2 linked regions of the Pseudovibrio sp. M1P-2-3 genome follow. The protein of the gene in region 2 interacts with the protein of the main gene of each other region in a pairwise test. Links are inferred from orthologs where the notes say so. Each region holds a gene or a part of one and is shown on either strand. Other genes may lie near its edges. The genes, in order: groL and grpE.

Evidence for each region.
Region 1: the proteins of grpE (region 2) and groL interact in binary tests that used the Escherichia coli proteins (3 or more experiments, as listed by UniProt). The link is inferred for Pseudovibrio sp. M1P-2-3 from one-to-one orthologs.

The regions. Positions count from the first base shown.
Region 1 is NZ_JARRCW010000001.1:3,477,278-3,492,770, forward strand. What follows is about bases 11,770-14,703. They hold groL (chaperonin GroEL), read left to right. Parts: upstream 11,770-12,377; coding sequence 12,378-14,030; downstream 14,031-14,703. Other genes in these bases: groES (co-chaperone GroES), read left to right, coding at 12,032-12,319; P6574_RS15290 (NAD(P)H-binding protein), read left to right, coding at 14,222-14,703. Also shown: P6574_RS15225 (TIGR01459 family HAD-type hydrolase), read left to right, coding at 1-47; P6574_RS15230 (protein phosphatase CheZ), read right to left, coding at 72-755; P6574_RS15235 (response regulator), read right to left, coding at 910-1,293; P6574_RS15240 (MaoC family dehydratase), read left to right, coding at 1,569-2,015; P6574_RS15245 (bifunctional riboflavin kinase/FAD synthetase), read left to right, coding at 2,138-3,127; ileS (isoleucine--tRNA ligase), read left to right, coding at 3,512-6,445; lspA (signal peptidase II), read left to right, coding at 6,487-6,987; P6574_RS15260 (hypothetical protein), read left to right, coding at 7,186-7,947; P6574_RS15265 (M16 family metallopeptidase), read left to right, coding at 8,111-9,535; P6574_RS15270 (M16 family metallopeptidase), read left to right, coding at 9,535-10,872; P6574_RS15275 (hypothetical protein), read left to right, coding at 11,128-11,709; more of P6574_RS15290, read left to right, coding at 14,704-14,875; P6574_RS15295 (hypothetical protein), read right to left, coding at 14,888-15,493.
Region 2 is NZ_JARRCW010000001.1:4,143,317-4,159,995, forward strand. Bases 5,760-8,605 are described here. They hold grpE (nucleotide exchange factor GrpE), read right to left. Parts: upstream 7,588-8,605; coding sequence 6,931-7,587; downstream 5,760-6,930. Other genes in these bases: P6574_RS18200 (lipopolysaccharide assembly protein LapA domain-containing protein), read left to right, coding at 5,760-6,125; P6574_RS18205 (trimeric intracellular cation channel family protein), read right to left, coding at 6,143-6,760; trxA (thioredoxin), read right to left, coding at 7,765-8,139; addA (double-strand break repair helicase AddA), read right to left, coding at 8,200-8,605. Also shown: bioD (dethiobiotin synthase), read right to left, coding at 1-229; P6574_RS18180 (8-amino-7-oxononanoate synthase), read right to left, coding at 226-1,365; biotin synthase BioB, read right to left, coding at 1,349-2,359; signal peptide peptidase SppA, read left to right, coding at 3,521-4,528; P6574_RS18195 (integration host factor subunit beta), read left to right, coding at 4,521-4,817; more of P6574_RS18200, read left to right, coding at 4,851-5,759; more of addA, read right to left, coding at 8,606-11,673; double-strand break repair protein AddB, read right to left, coding at 11,670-14,780; P6574_RS18230 (nucleotidyltransferase family protein), read right to left, coding at 14,823-15,557; tRNA (adenosine(37)-N6)-threonylcarbamoyltransferase complex ATPase subunit type 1 TsaE, read right to left, coding at 15,632-16,679. UniProt on the Escherichia coli protein: Participates actively in the response to hyperosmotic and heat shock by preventing the aggregation of stress-denatured proteins, in association with DnaK and GrpE. It is the nucleotide exchange factor for DnaK and may function as a thermosensor.

The sequences.
Region 1 (15,493 bases), 660 kb from region 2 along the record:
AGGAAGGCCTGGAAGTTCAATCTGTAATGCGGCGCCTTCACTGGTAAGGCACCGTTTCCTGCATTTGTCGCTTAGCCAAAAAGCTTATCAATGTCGGCTTGATCCGAGGATCCCATTAACGCATCAATATCTCCTTGCGAGACACCTTCTCCAACATGCTGGGGACCGTGCAGAATAAGCTCGCGTGCGCGCTTTTCCTCCTCGGATTCTTCCACTTCATCACTCGCATTTACTTCTTGACTCAATCGTAAATGTTCAATGAAAGTCGATACTCTCTCATCGATAAAGTTCAAAGTGCGTACAACACGGGAAATGCGCTGACCGGTAATATCTTGAAACGCACAAGCCTGAAAAATCTCCATAACCTGCGCATTTACAGTATCCACATAAGCTTCGCTCTCTTCAGGGTCAGCAGCCATAATAGCTTCTGCTGCCTCCATAATAGAGTTTGTCGCCTCCTCGGTAGCAGAAACAATTGCATCAAGCTCTCGGCCTGCCTCTGGAATACGATTGCTTTTCATTTCTGCGACGCGCAGCTTGGCAATCTCACTTTTCATGCGCGCAATTTCGGCACCGATAGCCATAAGCTCTTCGGTAAAATTAGGCTGCACTTGTATAACCGCGTCAGTCATAGACCCAGCCATCACTTCAGCCAGACGCATCACATCATTGAGTGTAATTTCTGTTGTACGAGTCTTGTTTTCCTCAAGAAACTCGATAACGCTTTTAACGTCCAAATTTTCAACAATCGCCATTTTGCATTCCATCAAGCGACTTTTTAGGTGAATACAGAGGTCTAGCACCCTTCTTGAAGACTAAATCCTCAAGACAGCCCCCTCCCCCTCAAAGCCTGTAGGGCACGGCTGTGCCCTAATTAAACTGTATACGATCCTCGATTGGGGGAGAGTTTTAACTCGCGAAAACCGCCTCAATTTTCCCTTTTAGGGTTTGAGCGTTAAATGGCTTCACAATGTAATTGTTAACGCCAGCTTTTTTCGCTGCGATCACATTTTCAGTTTTTGATTCAGCGGTCACCATGATGAACGGTGTTTTACAAAGCGCTGGTTCCTGGCGAACTTGTTTCAAAAGTTCATAGCCTGTCACAGGCTCCATGTTCCAATCCGAAATAACCAGCCCATAGCGGCGCTGCTTCATTTTTTCGAAGGCTTCTTGTCCATCTGCCGCATCATCGATATCGTTAAAGCCAAGTTGCTTCAACAAGTTACGAATGATTCGAATCATGGTCTTATAATCATCGACAACCAAAATAGGCATCTGAAGATCAACGGCCATGTAATACTCCATACTTCCACTGGAGCCCATATTACAGAGCTCTTAAGGCAAAACGACTGGTCTTAAAGGGTGATAGAAACTCTCGTAAAGAGAATCAGTTGCAGCTCACCTGACCCCACACATATAGCAAAATTAACATCTATGATTGAATGTTAGGTTAATTTTACCAACTTTATCAGCTAGGCTAAGGGTTCAATTGTCTTTTACCCCATTTATTTGATAGATTGACAGTCCTAGAATTACAACTATTTGTCTCTAGTAAATAGGAATTGGGAATGCTTACGCTACGCGCTTTATCATTTGAAGACCTAAAAGTGGGCATGGTGGAGGAGCTAAAAAAATCTGTTAGTTCCCAAGATATTGTCGGCTTTGCTGAAATATCGGGCGACAGAAACCCTATTCACCTCTCCGAGCATTTTGCTGCAAAAACACCCTTTAAAAGCCGTATAGCTCACGGCCTTTACACCGCTAGTCTGATCTCTGCAGTTTTGGGAACACGCCTGCCGGGTCCTGGCGCTATATATCTATCCCAAACTCTTAAATTTATGGCCCCAGTTTTTATTGGTGATGATGTTCTGGTTCGCGTCGAAGTCGGGGAGCTTATCCCAGAAAAATGCCGAGCCCTGCTTAAATGCACATGTTCTGTCGATGATAAAATCGTCCTTAAAGGCGAGGCTATTGTAAAAGTTCCAACACGTAGCGAGCTGGACGTCCCTGTTTAAAACTTTGATATCGGCTCACCCCACTGATTTACACTTTGCCACTTTGCAACAGATATGTTGTATAGACTTCGTCTTTTTACTCGGAGACAGCAGTCGGATCAGGAAACTGGAACACGTAGTTTATGAATGAGAACCCAGCGCAGGCCAAACCTTTTACTGTTCTAACAGATCTTTCCGCGGTGCCAGAGCATCTGCGCGGAGGAGTTGTAGCCATAGGAAATTTTGATGGCGTACACCGAGGCCATAGAGCAGTTCTTGATCTCACCTTGCAAGAGGCGAAAAAGCAAGGTGTTCCAGCTCTGGCAATGACATTCGAACCTCATCCTCGGACATTTTTCAAACCAGATGCACCTGTCTTTCGCTTAACACCCGCTCATGCAAAAGCCGAAATATTACAGGCAGCAGGCCTCGACGGTGTTATTCAAATTCCATTCAACAAAGACTTTGCTGGAATGTCCGCTGAAAGTTTTGTCGAAGACATCTTGGTTGACAAGCTTGGCATTACACAAAGCATCACTGGCTATGATTTTCATTTTGGAAGACAGCGAAAGGGAACACCAAAATTCCTCAAAGCTGCTGGAAAAGCCAACGACTTTCATGTGACAATTGTTGGCGCTGAAAAAGATGAGGGGCAAGACGTTATCTCCTCCAGCCGTATACGCACAGCTTTAGCCGATGGCGACATAGCGTTGGCAAACGGCTTGCTTGGTTACCGTTTCTTCGTGGAAGCTACTGTTCAGCACGGAGAAAAACGTGGACGTGACCTCGGCTACCCCACCGCAAATCTGAAACTGGCTGACAACTGTATCTTGAAATACGGCATTTATGCTGTGAGAGTTATGGTGGATGGAAAACTCCAGGACGGCGTCGCCAGCTTTGGAAGCCGTCCAACATTCGACAATGGCGCCCCTCTTCTCGAAGTTCACCTCTTTAATTTTTCTGGGGACCTCTACGACAAAGAACTACAGGTTTTCATACTTGGCTTCATTCGCTCCGAATTAAAGTTCGATAGTGTGGAAGCGCTTATTGCTCAAATGGATCAGGACAGCGCTGAATCGCGGGCAATTATTGCCTCTGTTCAGCCTCTTTCTGATCTGGACAGAGCTCTCTAGGCATTCCACCCAAAAGAAAACACATCAGCTCCAGGCCCTTTAACCCGCAGGCATATAAATTTGCAGTTTATCATTCACTCCTCTTTATTCCCTGTGAAAGCGCTGCTAAAAGCATCTCCATGTTTTGTGTAGTGGACATTCCTTGCAGCTATTTGCACCAAAGCAGCTTGGCAGGGCACAAATCGCCAGTGACTTTTGGAAAAGTGGCAGCGCGAATTATTGGCCCGGCCTTCGGCTGAGGCGCCCTTTAGTGTGCGCCCCGAAGGACCGGGACCTTGCTTTAGCCCTTAAAGCTAAAACCCTGTTTCATACGTGCTTTTTATACTCAAGCACTGCAATTCCTAGATTTACGGCAACATTGCCTCTGACTTACCGGATATAATTATGACTGAGAGTGCGACCAGAGATTACTCCGAGACGCTCAATCTGCCAAAGACTGACTTTCCAATGCGGGCCGGCCTTCCTAAGAATGAGCCTAAAATCCTTGAGCGCTGGAAAGAGGAAAACCTTTTTAAACAGCTGCGGGAACAGGCTGCTGGTAAGCCAAAGTTTATCCTTCACGATGGCCCCCCCTATGCAAACGGTAATATCCATATTGGTCATGCATTGAACAAAGTCCTGAAGGACATCATCAACCGCTCCATGCAGATGCAGGGCTACAATGCCCATTATGTGCCGGGTTGGGATTGTCATGGGCTGCCCATCGAATGGAAAATTGAAGAGCAGTACCGTAAAAAAGGCAAAAATAAAGACGCTGTTCCGGTCAATGAATTCCGCCGAGAGTGCCGTGACTTTGCAGGCAAGTGGATTGATGTTCAAAAAGAAGAATTCAAGCGTCTAGGCATTGAGGGTGATTGGAGCAATCCATACCTCACTATGAACTATGACAGTGAAGCGATCATTGCCAAAGAACTGATGAAGTTTGCCAGTTCTGGCCAGCTGTATCGCGGTTCCAAGCCAGTCATGTGGTCCATCGTTGAAAAAACCGCTCTTGCCGAAGCAGAAGTCGAATACGAAGATCACGAGTCCCACGCCATTTGGGTCAAGTTCCCTGTTCTCACAGGCGACGAAGCTCTTGTTGGCAAGAATGTCGTTATCTGGACTACAACTCCTTGGACGATTCCCGCAAACCGTGCAATTTCGTTCTCTAATACCATTGGATATGGGCTCTATAAAGTTACACAGGCAGCTGACGACAATTGGATAAAGGTTGGAGAAGAAATTATCCTGGCACACGCTCTGGCCGAGAGTGTCTTTAAATCAGCACGTGTTGATGCCTTTGAAAAGGTTGCTGATGTCGATCCTTCCAAAATCGAATATTGCGCTCACCCATTCCGTGGCGCAGCCGAAGCAAATGGGTACTACGACTTCTTCGTTCCAATGCTTTCCGGTGAGCATGTAACGGAGGATGCAGGTACAGGTTTTGTGCACACTGCCCCCGGTCACGGTGCAGAAGACTTCCAAATGTTTCTAGACAATCGTGAAGCCTTTAAAAAGGCCGGTACGGAACAAGTGCCTTTGACCGTTCAGGAAGACGGGGCTTACTACCCGCATGTGCCTTTGTTTGAAGGAAAATACATTCTGGACCGTAAAGGCAAAGACGGATCAACCAACAAAGCTGTTATAGAAAAGCTGAATGAAGTTGGTTCCCTTATTGCGCGGGCTAGAATCAAACACTCTTACCCGCACTCCTGGCGCTCCAAAGCTCCACTGATTTTCCGCAATACTCCGCAGTGGTTTGTCTACATGGATAAAGAGCTTTCCCAAGAAGCTCAAAAGGACACACTGCGCGGGCGAGCTCTCAAAGCAATTTCAGAAACCCGCTTTGTTCCCGCCTCCGGTCAGAACCGCATCAATAACATGATCGAATCACGTCCTGACTGGGTTCTTTCCCGCCAGCGTGCGTGGGGTGTGCCCATCTCCATTTTCGTCAATAAGGAAAGCGGAGAGGTATTGATTGACGACGCTGTCAACGACCGCATAGTTGAAGCTTTCACCAATGAAGGGGCCGACGCGTGGTTTGAAGACGGTGCTACACAGCGTTTCCTAGGAGAAGCCTACAAGGCTGAAGACTTCGAGAAAGTTGATGACATTCTCGACGTATGGTTTGATTCAGGCACAACACACGCGTTTTGTCTGGAAACTCGCGAAGAACTGTCTCCCAAGCGTAAGGGTATCGGCGGAGATGATTACGTTCTTTACCTTGAAGGTACAGACCAACACCGCGGCTGGTTCCACTCTTCCCTTTTGGAGAGTTGTGGCACGCGTGGCCACGCCCCATACGATGCTGTTGTAACCCATGGCTTTACCATGGACGAGCATGGCCGCAAGATGTCAAAGTCTCTGGGCAACACCGTAGCTCCGCAAGATATCATCAAGCAGTATGGTGCGGATATTCTACGCCTATGGGTTGGGTCCGTTGATTACCTTGACGACCAGCGCATTGGGCCAGAAATTATCAAGACTAACGTAGATGCGTATCGCAAACTGCGTAATACTTTGCGCTTCATGCTTGGAGCTCTGGGCCATTACAAAGGTGAAGAGATTGCTCTTGAAGACATGCCTGAGCTGGAACAGCTCATGCTGCATCGCCTGTCAGAGCTGGATGAAGTTGTTCGTGCAGCTTACAGCTCATTCGACTTCAGGAAAATCTTCTCCACCTTGTTCAACTTCATGACCGTTGAGCTGTCGGCTTTCTACTTCGATGTAAGAAAAGACGCTCTTTACTGTGACCCTCAGTCTTCTGTGAAACGTAAAGCAAGCCTTTATGTGATTGACCAGCTGTTCCGTCATTTGGTCACATGGCTCGCCCCTATCCTGCCATTCTCATCTGAAGAGTGCTGGACATATCGCAATGGCAAGGATAGCCAGTCCGTTCATCTGGAACAGTTTGCTGTTATTCCTGAAAACTGGAAAAACAATGAGCTTGCCCAGAAGTGGGAAAAAATTCGCAGTGTTCGCCGCGTCATCACAGGCGCTTTGGAAATCGAACGCCGGGAAAAGCGAATTGGTTCCTCTTTGGAAGCACATCCAACCGTGTATATCACCAATCAGGACTTGCTGGGTGCTCTTGAAGGGTTGGATTTGGCGGAAATTGCCATCACCAGCCAGATTGCAATTAGTACAGAAGCATCCCCTAATGGTGCCTTTACTCTGGATGAGATTGAAGGCGTGGGCGTCATTCCTGCCCTTGCAGAAGGGCAAAAGTGCGCACGCTCATGGAAGATTCTCCCTGAGGTTGGTAGTGATCCAGAATATCCGGATATTACTTTGCGTGATGCAGCAGCAATGCGGGAACTGGAAAGCGCAGCAAAATAGCTGCGCACTTTCCCACTATTCTGTGCAACAAAGGGAACAGAATGAAAAGCCAATGGACTTGGGGGCGTTATAGCCCCCTTATTGCACTCATCGCCACTATCGGTGCAGCGTTAGACCAGCTGGCGAAGATCTGGGTAGTCCATATCTATGATATGGCAAACAATGTCTTCATTTCCGTGCTGCCAGTATTGGATATTGTTCTGGTCTGGAATCGCGGTGTTTCCTACGGACTTTTCCAGCAAGATCACCCAATTGGACGATGGGCCCTCGCAGTTTTCACCGTTCTGGCTGCAATTGCCATCTGGGTTTGGGGTGTACGAAGCTCCAGCAAACCTTTATCCATATATCTTGGACTAATACTCGCTGGGGCTATCGGAAACGGTATTGATCGTATCTACTACGGGCAAGTGGTGGATTATCTATATTTCCACGTGAACAGCTTTTCATGGTATGTTTTCAACCTTGCCGACGTTTGGATCGTTCTTGGCGCAGCCGGTCTGTTCTGGGACAGTTTATTTTCAAAGAAAAAGAAGAAAACTTAACCTTATTGCTGCCTCAAACGTCAGTATGTAGGGGATTGGGAACTTTTCTAAACACGATTTTGCCAATTGGTGCCTAGTGGTGCTGCGAATCCCAAGGTATGCTAACCAAAACAGTGTTACTTAATTCTAAGGCAAGCTATAAGGTTATTCGTTAAGTGCTGTGCCTCTGCTGCAATTTGCAAAACAAGGAAGTTTAAAGTGCGTAGTCGGATTGGAACTCTTTTGCTGAAAACATCAGCTGCAACAACACTCTGCCTTGCTGTAGCAGGATGTGTAAGCGGAACTGATGGTTTTTCGGATGGTACCGAGAAAACAAAAGCAGAAGGAGACCTGATCGGCTCTGTTCTGACAGTTATTGGCGCTAAAGCCTCCAAAGGCGAGCCTATTAGCTACACCGAACGTGCTCCACTGGTTATGCCATCTGATAGAAAACGCTTACCAACTCCCGATGAGCGCGCTGTTGCTGACCTTGCTGCCAACTGGCCCAAGGACACACGCGATCAGGAAATGGCAGAACTGCGTGAGTTCTTTAAAACAGAAGACGGCAAGCCTCTTACAGCGGCTCAAATGGCCGCAGCACATGAGCTGACAAAGAACCTTCCTAAGCAGCAGAGAAACCGGATCCGCGAGCTTCAAGATGAGCGCATCATGGACGGCAAACCGCTGACACCACGCGAACTCCAGCAAATGAGCCGCGACTTCAAAGCAGCAAAAGCCAAAATTGCTGATGACAAAACGGCATTGTGTGAGCTGACCTCCGATAACGAGGTAGATCTGGCAACTTGTAAGTTGGAGCGCCGCTACCTGACACAGCCTCCACAGGCCTACAACATTCCAGCAGCCGGATATACTGTGAGCGTTTCTCCAGAAGACGACGAGGAAGAGTTCAAGAAAAAACGGAACACCGCTGCAGTTGACGATGGTGCACGGATTGATCTTGAAACAGGCATCCCCCGTTAAACCTTGGGAACTGTTATTTAAAAGTTAGAAGGCTCAAGAATACCAAGCGCGGCACCTACCGCGCTTTTTTCATTTCTACTTCACTATGTGACAAATAATTCATAGTGATCTCATCATTTGATGCCATATAGATAAAGCCCACCTCAACAAAGGATAGTACCGCGTGCGAGCAGCATCTCTTGTAAAAGCTTTGGCATTGGGCCTTTTTCTCAGCTCCCCCGCCTTTGCACTGGAAAAGCCCCCTAGCCCTTCAGAAAATAAGGCTTTCAAACAAATCCAGATTGGTGGAGAGGTTGAAACGAAAACTCTGGACAACGGCATGCAGGTGGTGGTGATTCCCGACCACAGATCCCCTGTGGTTACCCACATGGTCTGGTATAAAGTGGGCGCTGCGGATGAAAAGCCCGGAAAGTCCGGAATAGCCCATTTTCTTGAACACCTTATGTTCAAAGGCACCACAAATACACCAGAAGGAGAGTTCTCCCAAAAGGTATCTCAGGTTGGCGGTCAGGAAAACGCTTTCACATCCTCAGACTATACAGCCTACTATCAGCAGGTTGCCAAAGAACACCTCCCAATGGTTATGCGCTATGAAGCCGACCGAATGGAAAACCTTGTTCTAACAGACAAGCAAGTTCTTCCTGAACGTGATGTGGTGCTTGAAGAACGTGCCATGCGCATTGACAACAGCGCGGCCGCTCAATTGGCCGAAACCTTTAACCAGATGATATTCACAAATCACCCCTATGGTACGCCTGTTGTCGGCTGGGAGGGCGAGATTGCGAACCTCAACAAAGAGGACGCCATCGAGTTTTACAATACCTACTATACACCCAATAATGCTGTACTGGTGGTTGCCGGTGATGTGACGATGGATGAGGTGGCCCCGCTTGCCAAAGCCACCTATGGAAAACTGGAACGCCGCGCTGAGCCAGGGGAACGTATTCGTCCGGAAATCCAAAATGTTCGGGGTGAGCGGGAAGTTACTCTCCTTGATCAGCGGGTCGCGCAACCCTCCCTACAGATGGGCTGGGTTGTTCCCAGTTACACGACTGCCGATAACCGTGAAGCAGAAGCTCTAGACATTTTCGCAGACATTCTTGGTGGCGGCACAAACTCGCGCCTGTACAAGCGGTTGGTTGTTGAAGAGAAACTGGCAACAAGCGCAGGCAGTTGGTACAACTCAACTGCGGTTGACGACAGCCAGCTCAAGGTTTTTGCCACGCCTGCAGATTCAATAGAACTGAGTACTATCGAGAACAAGTTAGAGGCTGCAATTGCAGATATTGCACAAAACGGCGTAACCAATGAAGAAGTCGAGCGTTCCAAACGCTCAATGCTCGCCTCTGCCATATACGCTCAAGACAAGCAGAGCGCACTTGCCCGCTTGTTTGGTGCAACCCTGACCACTGGTGGGACGGTAGAGGATGTTCAAAGCTGGCCCGAAAATATTATGAGTGTTACTCCCAAAATGGTGCAGAGTGTAGCTCAAAAGTACATTCAAGCCCCCGCAGCGAAAGGCTATTTGCTGCCTGCCCCAGCCCCTCAAAAAACCTCGAAGGCCAAACAGGAAGGAAATAACAGCTAATGAAAAAAAATAGCTTATTTCCGTTAGTCTATGCTCAGGCAATTTGCACCTGCGTACTCGCCTTACTTCTGTTCCCGGTCGCTTTCTTGCAAACCGCCAAGGCCTTCGAGATTCAAGAGGTCACCAGTAAGAGCGGCATCAAGGCCTGGTTGGTGGAAAACTACAGCGTGCCCATTATTGCCATGGAGTTTTCTTTTCAAGGCGGCAGCACTCAAGATCCAAAAGAACAACTGGGTTTAACCAACCTCCTTTCGTACACACTGGATGAAGGTGCAGGTGACTTGAATTCCCAGCAATATCAACTCGCATTGGAAGACCTGACCATGTCTGTGGGCTTTAGAGCGGGGAAAGACCGGTTTTACGGTTCCATGCGCACTCTTCAGCCCAATTTAACAGAGGCAGTAGAAATGTTGAGGCTCGCAATCAATGAGCCACGTTTTGACCCGGAACCCGTTGAGAAAATCAAATCTCAAATCATCACTGGCATTAGACGCGCCCAAAAACAACCGGACGCCATTGCCGCCCGAGCACTGAGCCAAATGCTCTTCCCCAATCATCCTTACGGCCAAACGAGCTTGGGAACCGAGGCGAGCGTCTCTACGCTGACAAGCCAGAACCTGCGGGATTTGAAAGCTAAACTTTTTGCTAGGCAAGCTCTGAATATCGGCGTGGTGGGCGCAATCAATGCCGAGCAACTGGCGGAGGCTCTGGACAAAGTCTTTTCCAAACTCCCTGAGAAGGCACTGCTTCAAACAATACCTGACATCATTCCTGTTGAAGGGGAGAAGCAAGAGATCGCCTTCAAAGCTCCTCAATCTACTATCCAGTTTGCCCTACCAGGTCTGGAACGCACTGACCCTACCTTTATTCCAGCCTATGTGATGAACCATATTTTAGGGGGTGGCTCCTTCACTTCTTGGCTGTATGAGGAGGTTCGCGAGGAGCGTGGCCTTGTGTATTCCATCGGCACCTACCTCGTGCCCTATGAGCACTCAGCCCTCCTCATGGGAGCTACCGGTACGCGCAGTGAGAATACAGAAAAAGCCCTTGCTATTATTGAAGAGCAATTGGCACGCATGGGAACTGACGGTCCTACAGAAGAAGAACTCCAGAAAGCAAAAGGCTATATCACAGGGTCCTATGCCCTGAACTTTGACAGTTCCGGTGCAATCGCCCTTCAACTTGTCGGCATTCAAAACGCAGATCTGGGTATCGATTATATTAGTGAACGCAATGACAAGGTGAATGCGGTCACCTTGGATCAAGTTCGCTCAGTGGCATCTGAACTCTTGAAAGATAAAAAACCTTCAATAGTAGTTGTCGGACCGATCAACTAGACAAGCTCTCGACGACCGGCTCCGATAGGAAGGCTCCTATATGAGAGGCCTCCTATTGGAGCAATATCGCCCCTAGGTAGAAACTGCAGAAATTGGTCTTCGCATTTTTTCAAAACCCCCTACTCCATATGCCATAGTGATTTGAAACTATAGATTAATCCAAACTGCGAGCTTTTATTGTCCTCTAAAACTTAAAAGAGTATACCTTTAAAAATGGCAATGAAGAATCACGACTAATTTATCGCGGGGAATGTCATGGAAGAACAAAAGGTTGCTCTGAAAAAGCTAAGGAAATTCACCGCCTTTACAGCATTTTTCCTGTTTGCCAGTCCAGCGATCTCTTATGCTGAGCAACCTTCATCTCTCCCCATCTCTAGTGGGCTGCAAAAAGCCTACACCGCCTATGAAAATGCATGGACCAACGCCCCTTTAGGGTTCTCTGCTGCCAAGTTCATCAAATCTCCAGCTAAAGCCTACGGTATCTATGAGGACCGAGAGCACTCCACTTACCATAATGGCGAGAAGATTATTGTTTATGCCCAGCCAGTTGCCTACAAATTCCAAGAGGAAAACGGTCAGTATTCACTCAAGCTCAACGTAGACTTTGAGGTTCGAAACAAATCCGGCCAAATCATCACATCCAATGAAAATACAGCATCCTTCAAACACTCCGCCTCTGAGAAGTTTTATGAATATCAAACCAGTCTGAGTTTCTCCCTTGAGGGCTTTCACGAGGGAGACTATCTTCTTTTTGTTCGTATGAATGACCTTGTTTCAGGGGATCAGGGCGATTTCGAGCTCCCCTTTTCCATTGTCCCGGCAGCTATTCATGAGTAGCAGAATCACCCTAAAACGGCCTCGGGATCTAGACTAAATTTACCCAGCGCCCCTGCACTCAATCTTACTTATAATTAGTTATATTTGGCATAATCCCCCCTTCAACTCGCCTATCCTTCCTCTGAAATCTCTAGGGATTTAACTTTTTTTACTGGCAGTTCCTTGACAGTTTCATATACCGAAACTACATCAGTTGCGGTCATTGGCACTCTGCCTTTGGGAGTGCTAATGACTGTGGAGTTCGCTTCACAACTCTCAAAGTTTTAACCATTGAGCTCGGCTGCTGCCTATGAGGGGCGCCACGCATGAGAGGATAGCAAATATGGGTTTTCGTCCGCTACACGACCGCGTAGTCGTTCGCCGCATTGAGTCCGAAGCAAAAACTGCTGGTGGCATCATCATTCCAGATACTGCACAGGAAAAGCCACAGGAAGGCGAAATCATCGCTGTTGGTACAGGTGCACGTAAAGACAACGGTGAAATCGTTGCTCTCGACGTCAAAGCTGGTGACCGTGTTCTGTTCGGGAAATGGTCCGGCACTGAAGTTAAGATCGACGGTGAAGACCTGTTGATCATGAAGGAATCCGACATCATGGGTATCCTGGCTTAATTGCAGCCAAGACGCACACGATCCCTTCAATCTACAAGTATCAAAGTGAGACAAAACCATGGCTGCTAAAGAAGTCAAATTCGGTACAGACGCCCGCGATAAAATGCTTAAAGGCGTTGATATCCTCGCAAACGCTGTAAAAGTTACTCTCGGCCCTAAAGGCCGTAACGTTGTTCTGGACAAAGCTTTCGGCGCACCACGCATCACTAAAGATGGCGTTTCTGTTGCGAAAGAAATCGAGCTGGACGACAAGTTCGAAAACATGGGCGCACAGATGGTGCGTGAAGTTGCTTCCAAAACCAACGACATCGCTGGTGACGGTACAACAACTGCAACAGTTCTTGCACAAGCCATCGTTAAAGAAGGCGCAAAGTTCGTTGCAGCTGGCATGAACCCGATGGACCTGAAGCGCGGCGTTGATCTTGCTGCTGCTGCTGCGGTCGCAGACCTGACATCCCGTTCCAAGTCTATTTCTTCTTCTGAAGAAGTTGCACAGGTTGGTACAATCTCTGCAAACGGCGACACACAGATCGGTACTGACATTGCTGAAGCAATGCAGAAAGTCGGCAACGAAGGCGTTATCACTGTTGAAGAAGCTAAGTCTTTGGAAACAGAGCTTGAAGTTGTTGAAGGTATGCAGTTCGACCGCGGTTACCTGTCACCTTACTTCGTGACTAACGCTGAAAAAATGATTGCTGATCTGGAAAAGCCACTTATTCTCCTTCACGAGAAGAAGCTTTCCAACCTGCAGGCAATGCTTCCTTTGCTTGAAAGCGCTGTTCAGTCCTCCCGTCCACTGCTGATCATTGCAGAAGACGTTGAAGGCGAAGCTCTTGCAACTCTCGTTGTGAACAAGCTGCGCGGTGGCCTGAAAATTGCTGCTGTTAAAGCTCCTGGCTTCGGTGATCGTCGTAAAGCAATGCTTGAAGACCTCGCTATCCTGACCGGTGGTACAGTTGTTTCCGAAGATCTCGGCATCAAGCTGGAAAACGTAACTATCGACATGCTCGGCACTGCCGACAAGGTGAACATCTCCAAAGAGAACACCACTATTGTTGACGGTTCTGGCGACAAAGCTCAGATCGAAGCACGTGTTGCTCAGATCAAAGCTCAGATTGAAGAAACTACTTCCGACTACGACCGTGAAAAGCTGCAGGAACGTCTTGCCAAGCTTGCTGGCGGTGTTGCAGTTATCCGCGTTGGCGGTGCAACTGAAGTTGAAGTTAAAGAGAAAAAAGACCGTGTTGACGATGCACTGAACGCAACACGCGCAGCTGTTGAAGAAGGTATCGTACCAGGTGGTGGTACAGCTCTGCTTCGTGCAAAAGCTGCGGTTGCCAAGCTTTCTTCTGAAAACGTTGACATTGAAGCTGGTATCAAGATCGTTCTTCGCGCTCTTGAAGCTCCAATTCGCCAGATCGCTGAAAACTCCGGCGTTGAAGGTTCAATCGTAGTTGGCAAGATCCAGGACAACATTAAAGACGAAACTTTGGGCTTCAATGCGCAGACCGAAGAATACGTCAACATGATTGAAGCAGGTATTGTTGACCCAACTAAGGTTGTACGTACAGCTCTTCAGGACGCAGCATCTGTTGCTGGTCTCTTGATCACAACTGAAGCTATGGTTGCTGAACTGCCTAAGGCAGACGGCCCTGCAATGCCTCCAATGGGCGGCGGCGACATGGGCGGCATGGGCGGTATGGGCTTCTAAGCCACGCTTCCAAACGCTTTTAATCAATCTGGGCACCTTTCGGGGTGCCCTTTTTGTTTGCGGCAGCTGCCTTTTTCTGGAAATTCTGTAGTTTGGAGCGGGTATCACAATTTCCTTGAACCCATTTGCGATTTGCTATCCAATTCCGTAGATCTCTTTAAATAAAATTTAGAATGCTTGGGGCACACTTCATGGAAAAATCGGCATTAGTTTTAGGCTCATCAGGTTTGATCGGTTCCAGCCTGCTCTCCCAATTACTCGAGAATGACCGCTATAGTTCCGTATCCGCCTTGGTACGCAGTGAGATACCTTTAAAGCACCCTAAGCTCAAACAGCATGTGGTCGACTTCTCAAACCCCGCTACATTGTCCTCCCTCGTAAGAGCTGATGATGTTTTTTGTTGTTTGGGAACCACTCAAAAGACAGCAGGATCAAAGGAAGCTTTCTATGCGGTCGACTTTACTCTCATTCACGAACTGGCAAAGCTCGCGAAGGCCAGTAGCGCTGAGCACTTTTTGCTGATTTCCTCAATTGGGGCCAACCCAAAGTCTTCAAGCCTCTACTTGAAAACAAAGGGGCAGCTGGAGCAGGCTATAACTGATCTGAAATTTTCAAAGCTGAGTATATTCAGACCTTCCCTCTTGCTTGGGGAGCGCAAAGAATTTCGCTTCAAGGAAACACTCTCCGCAGCCGTTTTGGGCCCGCTGGAAATATTCATGCAAGGTCCATTGCGCAATTACCGGCCCATCACTGCGAGGCAAGTTGCCAAAGCAATGCAAACCGCTGCCAATAACGGAGTCGGCAAAAACACACTTTACTTGTCCAGCGAGATTGCAAGAATGTAAGTACAGTCGGGTTTACGAATTTACGAAGCCACCGATCATGTTGCATATCATAGAGCGTTGAAGCGCCTTTACTGTGTTGCTGTTGGCCCTTGGCGCATACTCTGGGTAGTAGTAGAGCATAAACTCTGAAATCAGCTGAGCCCCCGGCAGGATTTCATTTTGGTCAATTGCTGTCGCATTGGATGCTATATTGTAGAACTGGCGATAAAGGCCAAGTCTATGGAGATTGGCCCAAAAGGTGGTACCATTAATCCCGTGGTTTCCACCCGGATCATTTTGCCCTTCATAATAAGCCTTTAAGTGATTGGGATCTATCAAGTTATGTCCAGTATGAAATCCTTGGGTATATTTTGTCTGGGGGACAAGGTTGAGACTGGCTCGAAAGTTCCCATCATACCCCTTCGCGGTATTAACGTCGTTGGCTTGTATCGAAAAATCCATTAGGCACATTGGTCTATAAAGGCTATTAACGCTTGAACCACCAAAGTAATTAGATTCCCAACCAGTGCGCAGATACGCCCAAAAAGTACCGCTTAATTCTCCTGAGGTGATGTAAACTACTCGAGTATTGCCGGTCACATTTTTGGCTGCATTTGCATTTTTCAGCTCATCCGTTGA
Region 2 (16,679 bases):
CCTCTTCCTCTGCAGAATAATGGGGAGATGCAGGGATTTGTAGGCGATACGCCTCTGGTAACACCGCACACCCTGTCAGGCGTTTAACAGTCTGTGTGTCTGTCTCCTCTTCCAGACCGGACTGAACCGGTTTCCAGTAGGTGGCGGCAAGTGCCTGCGTAAGCGCCGCAGAAAAAACTGTTTTACCGATACCGGTGTCTGTTCCGGTAACTACAATCGGTTGTGTCATGATTGAACGAGACCTATTTCTTCTGCAAGAACTTCAAACATGCTGGATACATCTTCTTTACTGGCATGCAAGGTCAAAGCAATACGTAGGCGGGAGGTGCCACGCGGGACGGTTGGCGGACGAATACCGCGAATATCAAAGCCGCGCTCCTGCAAGGATTTTGCAATACGCATGGTGCGTTTGTCATCGCCAATAAGAAACGGCTGGATATGTGTCCCGCTGCCCTTCCGGCCACAGCGGCGCTCCATTTCTTTATTTGTATACTTCACAAGGTCCGCAAGCCGCTGGCGCCGTTCAGGTTGGCTCTGCACCAACTCAAGTGCAGCACGTACAATAGCAGCAACAAGCGGAGACGGCGCAGTGGCATAGATAAAACTACGGGCACGGTTTATGAGATAGTCAATCAAGACAGCCGAACCACAAACAAGAGCGCCAGACGCCCCAAGTGCCTTACCGCAGGTATGAAGCGAAATAAGGTTTTCGCGCCCTTCGAACGCGGCAGCAAGTCCCCGACCACCGTTGCCCAGTACACCCGTTGCATGGGCTTCATCTACCAACAAAAATGCATCATGCCTATCAGCAAGTTCGACCAGATCTCCTAGAGGCGCACGGTCACCATCCATGCTGTAAAGGCTTTCACAGGCAATCCAGATGCGCCCTGTCTCCCCCTGCTGACGCCAAGTGGCAATACGCGCTTCCGCGTCTTCAACCTGATTATGCTGAAAAGCCATAGTTTGAGCTGCGCCCAGCTTCATTCCATCATGTGCGCTGGCGTGAATAAGGCTGTCATAAAGCACAAGATCGCCTTGCTGTGGCAAAGTGGAAAACAGCGCCATGTTGGCCGTGTATCCGCCGCCAAAGAACAAGGATCGCTCTGTATTAAACAGAGCTGCCGCCTCATGCTCCAGCGCCTCGTGCTCAACATCATTCCCCCGCAACAGGCGCGATCCGCCAGCCCCAAGGCCAACACCGCGTGACAGGGCTTGCTCTGCCGCCAAAAGCAACTCTGGCGCTTTTGTCAGCGCCAGATAGTCATTGGACGAAAAATCGCATCCATGAGCCTTGAGCAAAGAGCGCGACCTGCCACGTTCTGCCAGACGCTCAAGTGCACCTTGGTGCTTATTCAGCAGGTTCATGTTCGGATGTACAGCTCTTAAGCCCCATAGGGCGGATGCCAAGACGCTTGAACAGCGCTGCGTCTTTGGAGTCCTCTGGATTGTCTGCCGTCAGCAGTGTTTCCCCTTTAAAGATGGAGTTTGCCCCAGCAAAAAAACACATAGCCTGCGTTTCATCAGACATTTCCGTCCGGCCAGCAGACAAACGCACATGGGATTTCGGCATCATGATGCGGGCAACGGCAATCAGGCGAACAAAGTCGATCGGGTCAACCGGCTCGGCATCTTGAAGCGGTGTACCTTCAATTGGAATGAGCATGTTGATCGGCACACTGTCGGGATGCTCTTCCAAGGTTGCCAGAGATACCAGCATGTCGAGGCGATCGGTTTTTTCCTCACCCATGCCTACAATACCACCCGAACAGACCTTTATACCCGCGTCCTTGACCATATTGAGCGTATCAATGCGGTCGGAGAACTTACGTGTGGTAATGACCTCGCTATAATAGCGTTCAGAGGTATCAACGTTGTGATTGTAGTAATCCAGACCAGCATCTTTCAGGCGGATAACCTGATCGGGGCTCAGCATGCCAAGGGTCATGCAGCTTTCCATACCAAGCTCTTTAACACCTTCCACCATCATTTCGATGGCGCGCATGTCACGGTCCTTTGGCGAACGCCACGCCGCCCCCATGCAATAACGTGTTGCTCCGCTTTCCTTCGCCTTTTTAGCTTCGTCCAGCACACGCTGCACTTCCAAAAGCTTTGAGGCGGAGAGTTCGGTATTGTTGCGTGCAGACTGACTGCAATAGGCGCAATCTTCCGGACAGCCTCCTGTCTTGATACTCAACAGCTGACTTTGCTGGACCTCATTGGGGTCAAAATGCTCGCGGTGGACGCATTGCGCTTTAAACAGCAGGTCGTTAAATGGCAGATTATAAAGAGATTCAGCCTCTTCACGGGTCCAGTTATTACGGATTTCAGATGAGTTTTGCACGCAGTTCAACTTGTTGATTTCCCCAAAGGCGCTTTTCGCCGTCAAATACAGCAAAGTATGAGCTATACAATTGATTAATTGTCAATCGCAGTAAATCCTAGTCCACCGAGTGGATGATTCTTGTATTTGGACTAAAGTGTCCCTGTTACCTGAAAAATATCAAGGGCGATAAATTAAAAACACCCACTCCATTTCAGGTGTAAACCTCATAACCAGAGAACCTCCGTTGATCAACTGCCCAGTATCCCTGTTTGCCCTAGACTTTCAGGCCACGCTTCATCCCCACACAAAAATTCACATTCATTCACCAACCGGTTACCAGCCGGAAAGCCTTCAAAACCCTTAGTAAATCATTAAGCAATAAACACGAATGCGGCTTATACTTGCCAAGAATTCATCGCCTGTTTTATTAAAAAATCGCCATTTTTGCATTCTGCACATGTAACTGCATCAAGTCGGCAATCTCCTTGTTGCAAAAAGCAACTTTTGGTCTTCATTTCAGAAAAAATCCCGAATTACGGCACATTTTCAAGTGGCACAAATTATGTATTATAAATCTCAGGAACAACAGGAACATAAGTTCTATGTCTTTACTATTCATTTACTACCTGACTTTTGCAGTTATGCTTTCACTGGGTAGCTTTGTTGTAATAAAGGAGAAACAAAGAAAAGCTCTCAGAGTCATGAAAGCGAACGAACATCCTGTGGTCCGCCCGAAACCATAGGATGTCAGGAAGTCCCTATATTAAAACTTGCCGTCCTTGCAGCAATCGGCAATTGGGCTTCCAACACAAAGCGCGAAACGATTATGCCCCTAATCACTCGCGCCAAGAAACAAGATCACTGGATCCGCTGGCCCTTCAGAGCAGTCAGCAATAACAACAGTGACCTACAAAGACGTAAAGTCCAACTGGCAAAATGCCAAACAAATGCCGCTTTATTCTCAGCTCCCCCCACCTCCTGATGAATAAAGCGGCTTTTTTTTGCCTACACCCCGCCTCCATGCGCCCATTGGGTTACACGCACTCAAAAAAATGAAAACTTGCCCCGCAACCGATTGTTTTCAATTGACTTTATTTACGAAATTCTATTGTCTGGATGACAGTATACTGATGAGCACCCAGTGCCTCTGCACGATTTTCATTTTGTTGTTTCACTGATCAGAGAGATTATCGGACCATGAGTCTAGACAGCGACATACTGATTGATCGCCTGCGCCTTAGAAGAAAACTGACTTTTTGGCGTGTTTTTGCGTTTTTGGTAGTGCTCATAGCGATTGGGAGCATCTTTGCGGTCACTGGAGGCAAGTTCAGTTCAAAAAAACACATCCAGCACATCGCCCGCATCGCAATTACCGGAACGATCACCGAAAACCGGCAGATGCTGGAGCTGATCAAGGAAGTTGGAGACTCGAAAGAGGTTGAAGGGGTTATCATTTCGATTAACTCTCCGGGCGGAACAACCACTGGCGGGGAAGCTCTTTATCATGCCCTTCGCGAGCTTTCCCAGAAAAAGCCGGTAGTCGCAACCATTGGCACCGTTGGTGCTTCTGCCGCCTATATGACAGCTGTCGCCACAGACCATATCATTGCCCGCTATAACTCCATGACAGGGTCAATTGGTGTCCTGTTCCAGTACGGCAATGCAGGGACCCTTCTTGACACGATCGGCTTGAAGCTCAATGCGGTGAAAAGCTCTCCCTTGAAAGCCGAACCGAATTTTTATGAGCCCGCTACACCGGAAGCCATTGCTGTCCTTGAAAGTCTCGTCAATGATTCTTACCAGTGGTTTATGAATGTCGTCGCGGAACGGCGCGGTTTTACCACTGCACAAATCCAGCAGCTGGCAAATGGTCAAGTCTACAGCGGTCATCAAGCCAAGGAAAAGAACCTGATTGACGCCATTGGCGGTGAAGATGAGGCAAAAGCTTGGCTTGTCAGCAAAAAGGGGTTGAATAAAAACCTCAAGATAGTTCACTGGAAACCGGCGGAAGAGTCGGCTACATCTTTGCTAAAAATCAAAGCATCCAGTTTATTCTTGGGGCAGGATGCTAACATTCTTGAAAATCTAGCAATTTTCGCTAAAAAACTCACAGAAAGCGGTAGTGAGCTTGACGGACTGCTGTCTGTTTGGCAGGCTCCACATACGTCAGGTGATACCAAGTGGGGGGACGCACGCAATGATTAAGTCTGAATTGGTCCAAAGTATTGCAGAACAGAATCCGCATCTATACCAGCGCGATGTAGAAAACATCGTCAATGCGATTCTCGATGAAATTACAGAAGCTCTCATGCGCGGAGATCGCGTTGAGCTGCGCGGTTTCGGGGCGTTTTCGGTTAAAAACCGTCCTGCACGCGTAGGCCGTAACCCAAGAACCGGCCAGAAGGTGGAAGTGAACGAGAAATTTGTTCCTTTCTTCAAAACCGGCAAAGAAATGCGCGAACGCTTGAACGATGGTGAAGACATCGGCGAGTGAGCCTCTTATTTGGAGTGACCCTTGAGAAGATTCTTGAAGAATCTGGTACTGATTCCCGTTGCGGCACTGCTGATCGTTCTTGCAGTAGCCAACCGGCATAGTGCCATTATCTCCCTTAATCCGTTTGTTGAAGGGGACCCGGCACTAACATTCAATGTTCCAGTTTTCTGGATCATATTTGCCTCCGTTGCCCTTGGCATCCTCATTGGAGGTGTCGCCACATGGAGCACACAGGGCAAATATCGCAAAAGTATGCGCCAGAATCGCAAGGAAGCCAAAGCGCTACGTGCCGAGGCTGAGCAATTGAAGCGGGGGCTTAAAGCTTCCAGCACCAACAGCCTCCCCCACCCGATAACCAACGGGTGGCATAAATACGAGAAGGTCCCCATGCGAGTCATTTCAGCACCGGAAATAAATGCTGTAATGGACTTGCGAAGCCTTATCGAAACTGTCAGGCAGGCTTATCGTAGCAGCGTTGTTTCCCCTCCACGCTGCTACAATGAAATTGAGCGACCTGACTGTGAGGCGAACAGCCATCTTCTCATTTCTTCTTCGTGGAACAACTTCAAAGAACAAGGTTCCTCAGAGCGCGGGTTCATAGGAACCACGCTCAGCACCTTTACCCCTTCGGGCAGCGGAGACGGACAGGCCCATGCAGTCAGCGTTTATCTCCTCCAGTCAGGAAAGACCGGTGCACCTCTTGCGGTGCTAGATAGCTCTGCGCTAGCGCCATGGAAAGAAGCTTCCGTGAACGCCCTTGCCTCCAGTTATCTCGCCCGTGAAGACGCTTCAAAAATGCTGGTTATCGGGGTCACTCCCAACAGCCAACTGAATGTGCTTGCCCAGACATCGGTCAGAACACTCCACAAAGTACTCATATGGGACAATGAGACCGTGAACGCCTCCAAACTTGCCGCCTCTCTTTGTAAAGAGGGAATAGACGCAGCGTGGACAGACGATCTGGAAGGAGCAGCCCAAGGGGCTGACATCATTATCCTGTCATCCTTTGAGGCGGCTGATCTGCTGAATGGCGGCTGGATACCAGAGGGCTGCCACATCAGCACGCTCCAGTCTCCCATCGGAGATTACCCGAACTATGACCCCTTGCTGCTCGATACTTCCAGATTTTTTATAGAAAGCCACGGGGCACATAACCCAATATCACGCGAAGTCACCGCAGACCTTGGTGAACTGTGTAAAGGCTCCAAGGCAGGGCGCCGATATTATGGACAAAGGACCATTTTTGAAAACAGCTTCGCCGCTATCCCAGACCTTGCCACCGCCAGCTACGCTTTCCTGCGCAGCTGAATACCGGTACATTTTGTCTATTTCCGCCGCGGCGTGTAAACGGGGAGTTTCCAGTCCATCATAATTGCCCCTCCGCGCAGGAACAGTGCAGCACTAAGAGCCACAAGGGAAGCTATATTGCTGGCGCCTGTGAGCGCGTCAATCACCGTATATAAACAAGCACCCGCAAACGCTGCGGCCAAGTAAACATCCCTTTGAATAAGCGCGGAGGGCTGACTGGCCACAACATCGCGAATAATCCCGCCAAAGGTTGCTGTTGCAACGCCCATGAGAATGGCAACAAAGAAGTGATCCCCCACAGACAGAGCCTTCGCGGCCCCCATGACACTGTAGGCCGACAGCCCAACAGCATCCAGCCAGCGCAAGGGTTTGTCGAACGCCTCCACAATATGAGCACCGAACCACATGAAAACGGTAACGCAGGCACACACAATCAAATAGGCTTCATTCTCCACCCAGAAGATGGGAACACCCAAAAGCAGATCACGCAAGGTGCCGCCGCCCATGCCTGTGAAGCTGCAAAAGAACAGAAAAGCGATCAGGTCAAGTTTCAAACGGGCAGCCACCAGCCCGCCCGTCAGCGCGAAAACTGCAACGCCGAGAAAATCCAGATACTGCCAAATATAGTCCGCCATCGGCACCCACCCTCGTGATACGTTCACAATCACAACAACAAGCGCGGCATAGAGCTTTTTCCCGTTAAAGCAATGCCTGTTACCACAGTATCTTGTGGTCAAAGAAAAGGGCGCGTGCAAATTGGAATGCACCCGCCCAAAACGAATAAAGAAAAATCCTGTCTTAGTGCTTACTCAGCAGAAGAACCCGGCTCTTCCTTTTGTGCCGCGATTGGTGCGACCTTCGGACCGCCTTTCGCCACACCCACCATTGCAGGGCGCAACACGCGTTCACCAATAACGTAACCAGCCTGAACAACCTGCACAACAGTGTTGTTAGGAACCTCAGGGTTTGGAACTTCAAACATGGCCTGATGGAAATGCGGGTCGAACTTATCGCCTTCTGGAGACAGGCGCTTCACGCCGTGCTTTTCCAGCTGGTTCAACATTTCACGCTCAACCATTTCCACGCCGTCCACCAGCACTTTCAGGTTGGAACCTTCCACGGAACGCTCTTCTTCCGGCAGGGCATCTATAGCGCGGCCCAAATTGTCGTTAACCACCAGCATGTCGCGGGCAAAGCTTGAAACCGCATAGGTTTTGGCGTCACGAATTTCTTTTTCGGTCCGGCGACGGAGGTTTTCCATCTCGGCCATCACCCGCAAAACGCGCTCTTTCATTTCCGCATTTTCAGTGCGCAGAGTTTCAGAGGCGTCTTCAAAAGCAAATGTATCTGCCTCAGCTTCGGTTTCTTGCGCCCCGATGGTCTGATCAGTTTCCTTGGCCTGATTTTCTTCCGATGTTACCGGTGTCTCTTCTGGGCTAGGTGTCTTGCTTTCGTTCGTCATTCTCATCCCAATCGTTCAAAGCTACGCAAAGCGTTCATTTCGCTCAGCCAGTAGCACTTTACAAATCTATTGCGATCTTATTTAGGGGTAGTTTTCAAAAAACAAAAGTCCTCCGGCTACCTGAATAGCCGGAGTCTTTGGCGCTATGCCCATCAATAACAGTTTTTCCAACTAATTTTAGGAGTACTGCTTGATCCATTCGGCAATCTTACCCTTTGGCTGAGCACCAACCAATGTTGCAGCGGGCTCACCATCCTTGAACAAAATGATGGTTGGAATAGAACGCACACCGTAGGTCATGGCGGATTGCTGGTTGGAATCGATATCCAGTTTTGCAATCTTCACATCTGATGCCATTTCCTCGGAAATTTCTTCCAAAGAAGGTGCAATCATCTTACACGGACCACACCAGGTCGCCCAAAAATCAACAACAACCGGAGAAGAGCTTTTCAGTACTTCAGCGTCGAATGTCTCATCACTAACATTCACAGTGGCCATGTTATGCCTCTCATCTTTTTGTTGGTACGGGTCACAGGCTCTTCCGTGACTCATTGGCACAGAAAGTAGGAACCCAACTCCCGAAGGTCAAGGAAACGAATTTCCTACCTTGGCCTAAAAATTAAAACTATCCATTATTTCAGCCGGTATCTCTAGCAGTTTGGGCCCGGCGGTAAAGAGCAGAAACCCACGTATTTGGTGATTTGGATAAAGTTCTCCTAGCAGCCTGCGGTAAATTGCCACCTGTGCCTTATAGGTGGGATCAACCTCAGAAACTTTATTTGGAACCCAAGAGTTTGTTTTATAATCCACAATCTGGATGGTCTCTTCACCAACAATCAATCGGTCAATGACACCAAAAACCTGCGCGTCCTTCACCCCTTCCGCGCTCAACACACCTTGCACCGGCACTTCCGCCCGCCCTTGAGGCGAAAATAATTCCTTCAATTCTTCGCGATCAAGTACCTTGAAGACTTCAGCAACAAGCTTTTCCTTGTTGTCATAAAAGCGCTCAGGCAGGGCAACCGCCAGATAACGCTCCACAGCCTCGGCTCGATCCTCTTCCGGCATATCCGGCAAGATTTCCAATAGGCGGTGGGTCAGGCGGCCACGCACCAGCGGCCAACTGTCCGTCTGCCGTGCAGCTTCCAGTGCATTCATTACCGGTGGCTGTTCAATGCCATCCTTGGCTTCCATATCCTCAAAAGCTTCAGAGGGTTTCAAACGGCGCAGGCGCTCCGGCGGGCTCACATGTTTATGCAGCCAGTCCGGCAAGGATACGGCTTTGTCTTGCTGTGCAATTTCTTTTCGTGCCAAGACAGGCTCGGCCTTTGAGGCGTCCCCTTGCGTCCAGATGGAGCTTACCAGTGCTCCTTGGGCATCACGCACCTCTCGTGCTTCACTCAGCAAGGCATTTTCTACCGTTTGATACCAACAGTCCTGATGGGGGCCACGCTTTGGCGACCAGCCACATACAACAAGCCTGTCTTTCGCCCGTGTGAGCGCCACATAAAGTAAGCGACGATATTCTTCCACCTGCCCCTGCCGCAGCTCTTCCAGAATCTCCCCGTGCCACGCGGTGCGATAGTCTTTACGCGGTAGCCACACAAGACCGGGGGGAACGGCAGAGCTGTCCCCGCGCGGCCTTGCAAGCATCACTGGATCATGCCTCGAAGAGACCGGCGCAGTGCAGTCGTCCACCAGCATCACATAGGGTGCTTCCAGCCCCTTGGAGCCATGCACGGTCATAATCCGCACCATGCCCTTGGAGGCGTTCAGCTCACGCTTGATTTCCGTAGGGCTAGCATCCAGCCATGCCACGAACCCTTCCAGACCGGGAGGTCCGTTGCGCTCATAGGAAATGGTTAGGGAGAGAAATTCATCAAGAACATCATCCACTTCCGTTCCCATACGCTGACGGAATTTCATGCGGTAGCCATCTCCCCCAAGAATACGGGAGAAGAACTCGAAGGGTGGTGCATAGTCCGCACGGGCACGCCACGTATCCAGCTGCTCGCGCACGTCCTGCCATTTTGCGGAGAGCTCACTTTTCTTCAAAAGGGAGTGCCACAGGGTTCCGGGGCGGGTTACTCCCGGCTTCTCGTGTGCAATTTCGAAAAGATCGTCATCACCAAGTCCAAAAAAAGGGCTTTTGAGAACGCAGGCAAGGGAGAGATCATCCTCAGGTAGCAGTAAAAACCGGCTCAAGGCCACCAAGTCTTTTGCGGCTATATGCTCGGAAAGTACCAGACGGTCAGCACCAGCGGTGGGAATGTCCAGCTTTTTCAGCTCTCTGTTCAGCGCCTCGATAAAAGGCCCGCGCTTTCGCACCAGCACCAGGATATCACCGGGGTCTGCAACCTTACGCTCGTCCCAATCCTTGATTTGCAATGCAAGACGCGAGGCGACACGCATCATTGGGTTGGATTTACCAATACGGTCCACCGGCTGCGTCCAGTCCTCCGGCTCACTGGTCTCCTCCGGTTCCTCCAGCGGCCACAATTCCACGCAGCCCGGATCATTATGCCGGATCGCTTCGTGAACAGGCGCAACATTGTCCTGAGAGAGCCCTTTATAGGCGTCCGGAGTGGCAAACACCTTATCGACAGCGCCTAATACATCGGAGGTGGAGCGGAACGAAAGGGTCAGTTCCACCGCTTCAAAAGGCTTGTCTGCTTCGGTTACCCGCTTAGAAAAGTGCTTGCGCATCTGGGCAAAGTAGGCAGGTACCGCCCCTTGGAACGAGTAGATGGACTGCTTTTCATCACCCACCGCAAAAATGGTGCGGATTTCTTCACGGGCGCCCTTACCGGAGAAAAATTCCTCTGCCAGTGCCCCGATCACCTCCCACTGCCGTGGGCTGGTGTCTTGAGCCTCATCCACCAGAATGTGGTCCAAGCCCTGATCCAGTTTATATTGCACCCACTGGGCCGCCTCACTGTTGGCCAGAAGCTTGGCAGAGCGCACCACAAGGTCTTCGAAATCCAGAAAGCCCGCACGGGATTTCTCACTCTCATAGTGGCGCAAAACCGCATCAGATAAATGCAAAATGGCAATAGTCCCACTCACCGTTTGCGCCGCATTGCGCTTTTCAATGAGAGCAAGCAAACGCGTTTGCTCAGCTTCCATGCGCTCCAGAACCTCAGGAAACGTTTCCCTGATCTTTTTAGTGGCAAGAGCTTTACGCGGAGAAAGGGTTTTGGTCAGGAAAACTTCAAACCAGTTGGCACGCCACAGCTCATCATTCTTTTGCTCAATGGCACTAAGCATCAGGGCCGCCCGATCTCCATCAGTCTTGGAGCCAGTGCGCAGAGCTTCGGCAAAAGCTTTCACCTCCCCCTCGCTCATGGAACAGCCGTTTTTAAACGCGCTCACCACGTCGCTCAGCGTCTCGCCCGTTTGCAAGCCAAAGTCCCTGTGCAGTTCATCCAGCGCATTTTCAAGGGAGCCACAGGCCTCCACCCAGCGGCGGAAGGTATCACGCTTGCCAATAAGCTCGGACAACGCGCTCTCAACACCAGAATCCGGCAGCAAGTCCATAAGCAAAATCAATGCCTTGCCCAGATCACTCTCTGGCTCCACCTCGGCGCGGTGCAGCACGCGGGCACGGGCTTGCATTAGCAAGTCGTCAGTCATCCGGTCATCCAGAACCGAAAAGTGGCCCGCCACATTGGCTTCCAGCGGAAACTGGTGCAAAAGCGCCTCGCAGAATGCGTGAATGGTCTGAATTTTCAAACCGCCGGGTGTTTCCAGTGCCTTGGCAAACAAGCGCCGCGCACGGGCCAAAATGGGCGGTGTGGGAGCGCGGCCCTCAATCACCTCCAGTTCCTTGGCAAGGCCCGCATCGTCCATGTGGGTCCACTCTGCCAAAATCTCGAAAACACGGGTCGCCATTTCAGCGGCGGCGGCCTTGGTGAAAGTCAGGCATAAAATGCGGGTCGGCTCGGTGCCAGCCAGCAGCAGGCGGATCACACGGCGAGCCAGCACAAAAGTTTTGCCAGAGCCCGCATTGGCGCTCACCCACGCGGAATTTTCAGGATGGGCTGCCCGTTTTTGATCATTAATGGTTTTTTGCGGTATCTGCATCATTCTTCATCCCCATCACCGCCAACGGACCACTCCTGCACACGGGCCAGATGGTCGTAGGGGCCTGCCCATTGCCGCTCTTTCAGAACCCGTGCCCGCGAAAGATAACCCTTCTTGGGGTTCTCATAGGCGGCCACCAGCTTTTCCAGCTTTGTCCATGCGTCTTCCGCCAGCTCGGCAATGTCACGCTCTTGCGGGTCCACCGGCTTTTCCAGCAGCGCCTCTCTGGCCCCTTTCAAGTGCACATAAAGCATGGAGGAGACAGGCCGATCAGGCGGAACATCCCAAAATCCTTTACGTTTGAGCATGGCGACCTCCAAAGGCAGCTGCGGGGAAAGCAGGGATTCAACCTGTTTTTGCGAGGGCGGTGCTCCGGTTTTATAGTCAATGAGGCGTAAGGTGCCGTCTTTCAAAACATCAATACGGTCAGCCCGCCCTGTCAGCTGGAAGGTATAGCCCGGCCTCTTCATATCCGCCGCGCCCGCAACTTCCGGCATCCGCTGTTCAATGCGGCCTTGATGGCGGCGCTCAAAGGCTACAAACTCCTCGGCAATACGCTCAAAACGGGGCCACCACAACGCCCTGATTTCCGGAAAGGCATCCAGCGGCCGGAACAACCGCCCCCCCTCCTCTAACAGGGCGCGCACGGCCTTTTCATCAAACGGCCCATCCCACTCATCCAGAAACTTGGCGAGTGCGTCATGGATGATCGTGCCTTTGTCAGAAAGGTTCGGCACACCGCCCAAAGGCTCCACTTCATCCAGCTTGAGCACCTTGCGGGCATAAATGGCGTAGGGGTCGCGGATCAGGGTTTCAACTGCGGTGACGGAGAGGTTTTGCGGCCGGGCGACAAGAGGCGGCTTGGGCTCCGGCCTCTTTGCGGGGCGTACACTTGTTTGAACACGGTCGAGCCCGTTGGCAAGGGCTATATAGCATTCCCCGTCCGCACGCATGCGTTTTGCAACATCCTGTCCGGCAAGGGTCAAGATGCGTTGCAGCCAGCGCGACATTACTGTAGGCGCTCCATCCACCCGCTGCGAGCGGGAGAGGATCACTTCTCCCATGCCCATCATGCTCACAAAGTCATGGGCGGCTGAGCCAATGCGTCGCTCTGGCGGGTCCAGACCGATCTGCCCTTTCATGGGCCGGTTAAGCCACGGGCTGTTGCGGGTGCGCTGGGGCCACGTGCCCTCATTCAAACCGCTCAAAATCACAAGATCATAGTTCTGCAGGCGCGATTCCATGGGACCAAGCAGGTGAATGCGCGGGTCCGCAGGCTTTGTGGAACGCACAGACCCCCCTGCGATAAGCGCAGCGAAAACACCGGGCCACTCATAGGCGGGAATGGCAAGGTGGTTCTCGTTGGCATCCAGCAACTCGGTCAACACCTGTGCCAGCGCCTTGCCATCTTCCTCCCCAAACAGCTTCTCATGGGTGCTATCTTCCCCTTCAGCGATCTTTAAAAGCGCATCCGTATGCGCCCGCACCAGCGTTTCCACGCTTACATCACTATGGTTTTCCAGCAATTGCTCCAGTGGGGCGAGAGCATCGGCAAGCTTTTCCACCAGATCATTCACGACGGTCCAGTCATCCTCCACCAGCTTCTTCCAGCGGGGCGTATGCACTGCGTCTTTGCGCGCGTAGGCGGCAGCAACTGCTTCTTTCAAGCCGGAGGAGCCGGGCCTTGCTCGCGGTCCGCGTAAAACACCGCGCTCCAGTGAACGAGCAGCTGCACGCACCTCTTTTACCGGCATCCCGAAACGGGCCATGGGGTGTTTCAAAAGAGCCAGCAGCTCCACAGGATCAAGGCCGGTCAAGGCAAGCTTTGCCACCAGCATGGCAAGCACTGTGGGCGGCGTGAGCTCCAGCGGTCGGCCCGCAGTATCATCCACGCTGATATTCCAGCGGGTCAATTCGCTGGCCACGCGGCGCGAGAGATTCCTGTCCGGTGTAACAAGGGCAACGCGCTTGCCCTCTTCTATGGCTTCACGCAGGGCGATGCTCAGTGCCAGAGCCTCTTCCGCCTCGCTGCGGGCGTTCACCAACTTAACCCGTTCAAAGGCGCTCACACTTTGCTTTGCCAGTGGAGAGGTAAAATAGTTCTGCCACGCCTCGGTCGTTTCTGCCGGGCGCAAAGCCTCATGGCAAATGCGCTCACGGGCAACCAGATCTTCTGCTGGAGCCTCCCCGACTTCCTTCACATCCTCGCGCAACACGCCAAGAGAAGAAAGAAGCTTGCGAAAACTGAATTGGGGATGCCCTGCACGCTGGGTGTTGCCGTGTCCTTGGCCCAGCGCTTCCCAGCTGGGTTTATCCATATGCATATCAAGGCCGGGCAGCACAATTGCCCCCTGCTCCAGTTGCAATACCGCCTTAAGTAACTCGGCGGTGGCAGGCACCGAACCGGTGGCACCGGCCACCAGTACAGGGCCGCGCGGTTTTGCAATGGACAAGCGCTTTGCTTCCCGCCGGATCAGGGCGGAACGGCGTTCCTTGGGGTCCATCACATTGATTTGCTGAAGATACAACGGCCACTGTTCGGTAACGATTTTCAAAAACTCAAGTGTAACCTGCCAGTACTGGGCATGGTTATCAGGCACAAGGTTGACCAGTTCGCCCCAATCCGCCTCTTCCGTCTGAACCTCGTCCATGAGAGTGAGAAGATCACTGGCAAGCCATGCTGCATCCGCGCTGGACGCCGGAACAGCGGAGGGGTTGTCCTCCCCCAAATTCAACAGTTCCTTGCGCAGGTGCCCTTTCCACGCCCAGACCAGCTGGGTCATGGCCAAGCGCCGCTCCATGGTGGACAGGGCCGGCGGCAGTGCGGTGCCATCGGGCTCGGCCTTCAGGATATGTTCATCCTCATCCACATCGCCCAGCGGCAGGATTTTAGGCAGCAGCGCTACACGGGTTCCCATTTGCGCACGCAAGATATCAGGCAAGGAGCGGGCGGCACGGCGTGTGGGCACATAAATGGTCACATCCGCCAGTGCCAACGGATCACGGCCCGCATCAAAACCGGGAATTAACCGCCCGGCAAGCAGCTCTCCTACCACGGTTGGCAAAAACGGAACACTTGGCGCAATACTGTAAAGTTTCGGGTGCTGCACGCCCCACTCCTAAAAGAATCTAATCAAGGTTCCTATTAGGCATCAATTGGCGCTGGCTGCAACGGCTCTTTCAGCATCTTTCAACGCTTCTGGCGTTCCCACATGCAGCCATAGGCCATCCCCTTCCACCCCGTAGAGCCGCCCTTCATGAATGGCGCGGTCAAACAGCAGATTCAGGGAAAAGGCGCCCTCAGGCACATCCTTGAAAACACGCGGGTGAATGAGGGCTGTTCCCGAATAGGCATAGGCCGAGACTTCCGCTCCTACACGGCGTGTCAAACGCCCATGCCCGTCGATGGAAAAATCGCCTTTGCCATCGTAGCCGACAGAATTTACCGTGGGAGCCAGCAGCAAAAGCATGTCCATAGTCTCGTCATCCCACGCCTCGCGCATGATCTCTAGGTTGGGCCGTACGCCTTCCAGCCAGAAGCTGTCAGAGTTGGTGGTGAAAAACGGCTGCTCTCCCAGCATGGGAAGTGCCTTGTTTATACCGCCGCCCGTTTCCAGCAATTCCTCACGCTCATCAGAAATAACAATGTCAACGCCCTCAAAGTTCTCCGCGTGAATTGCCACAAGGTCCGCAAGGTAATGCACGTTTACAACACAGGTTTTCACCCCCACGTCCCGATAGCGCTCCAGCGCCACATCCAGCATAACCCGCCCCGCGACCCGAATAAGCGGCTTGGGTGTGGTAGCGGTTATGGGGCGCATTCTCTTGCCGAAACCTGCTGCAAGGATGATTGCGGTTTCTGGCTGGATAGTGCTGTTTGCTTGCATGGAAAGCCTTCAGTTATTTTTGCTTAACGAGACGCCAAGGATAGGGTCTGCGTGTTTTTGTTTTTCTGCGTATTTTACGAAAGCACTGCCAACATAAAATCTTTCAGGTCTTTTAACTCAGGATGGTCCAAACCTCTTTTAAGATAGCTCAAAATTCCAGGAATTTTATGGATATACTCCGGTTTGCCATAGGCTTGGTCAAGACGTACAAAACCCCCAAGAATTTTGGTATTGCGCTGCGCCGCCAAAACGGCAACACCATAGCGGAATAGTTTTTCATCAAACGAGAGCAGATTTTCTCGCGCCTGAGTACAGTAATAATCTATCAAACTATCCTGAAGTTTGTGTGACACACCTACCCGCGCATCCATAACTAATGAGGCCACATCATAGGCGGAAGGGCCCATAACAGCATCTTGGAAATCAATCAAACCAATCTGTTTCAAGCCGGTTTCATGGTCCATCCACAACAGGTTGGGGCTGTGATAATCTCTCAAGCACCACACCTGCGGTAGTGCGGCAAGCGGTGCCAGTGCGCAGCTCCAGAGGCGGTGAAACTCCTCACGCATTGCCCTTGAAGCCTGTTGCCCCTTAGCATAGGGAAGATACCAGTCCAGAAACAGATCCGCTTCAAGCAACAGTGCTTGGCCATCATAGTTCCCAAGGGTATAACGTCCGCCACCGGGCACCCCAACGCTTTGCGGCCACGCATTAGAATGCATGTCAACAAGCACATCAATGGCCCGCTTGTAGCGTTCAGTTACAGGTTCGCCGTCTTCTACAATAAATCGGGATCCAAGGTCACCAAGAAGAGCAAGACCCCGTTCCTTGTTTGCTGCAAGAGTTTTGGGAACCGTATAACCACGCACCTCTAGCGCCTGCCCTACAGCAAGAAAACCTTCGATGTTTTGGGCAAGATGCACCGCTTGGCTATAGGCCTGCCCGTCTGCCAACAACGGCTCGTCACACCTTGCGGGACTGTCCATCAAAATAGCAGTTTCACCGTTTTGTATGAGGCGCACATAACTGCGCGTGGAGGCATCCCCTTGTAAATACTGCCGCTGGGCATGCTCCCAGCCAGCCTTTGCCACAATATCACGGCGCGCTATCAGGCGTTGCAGT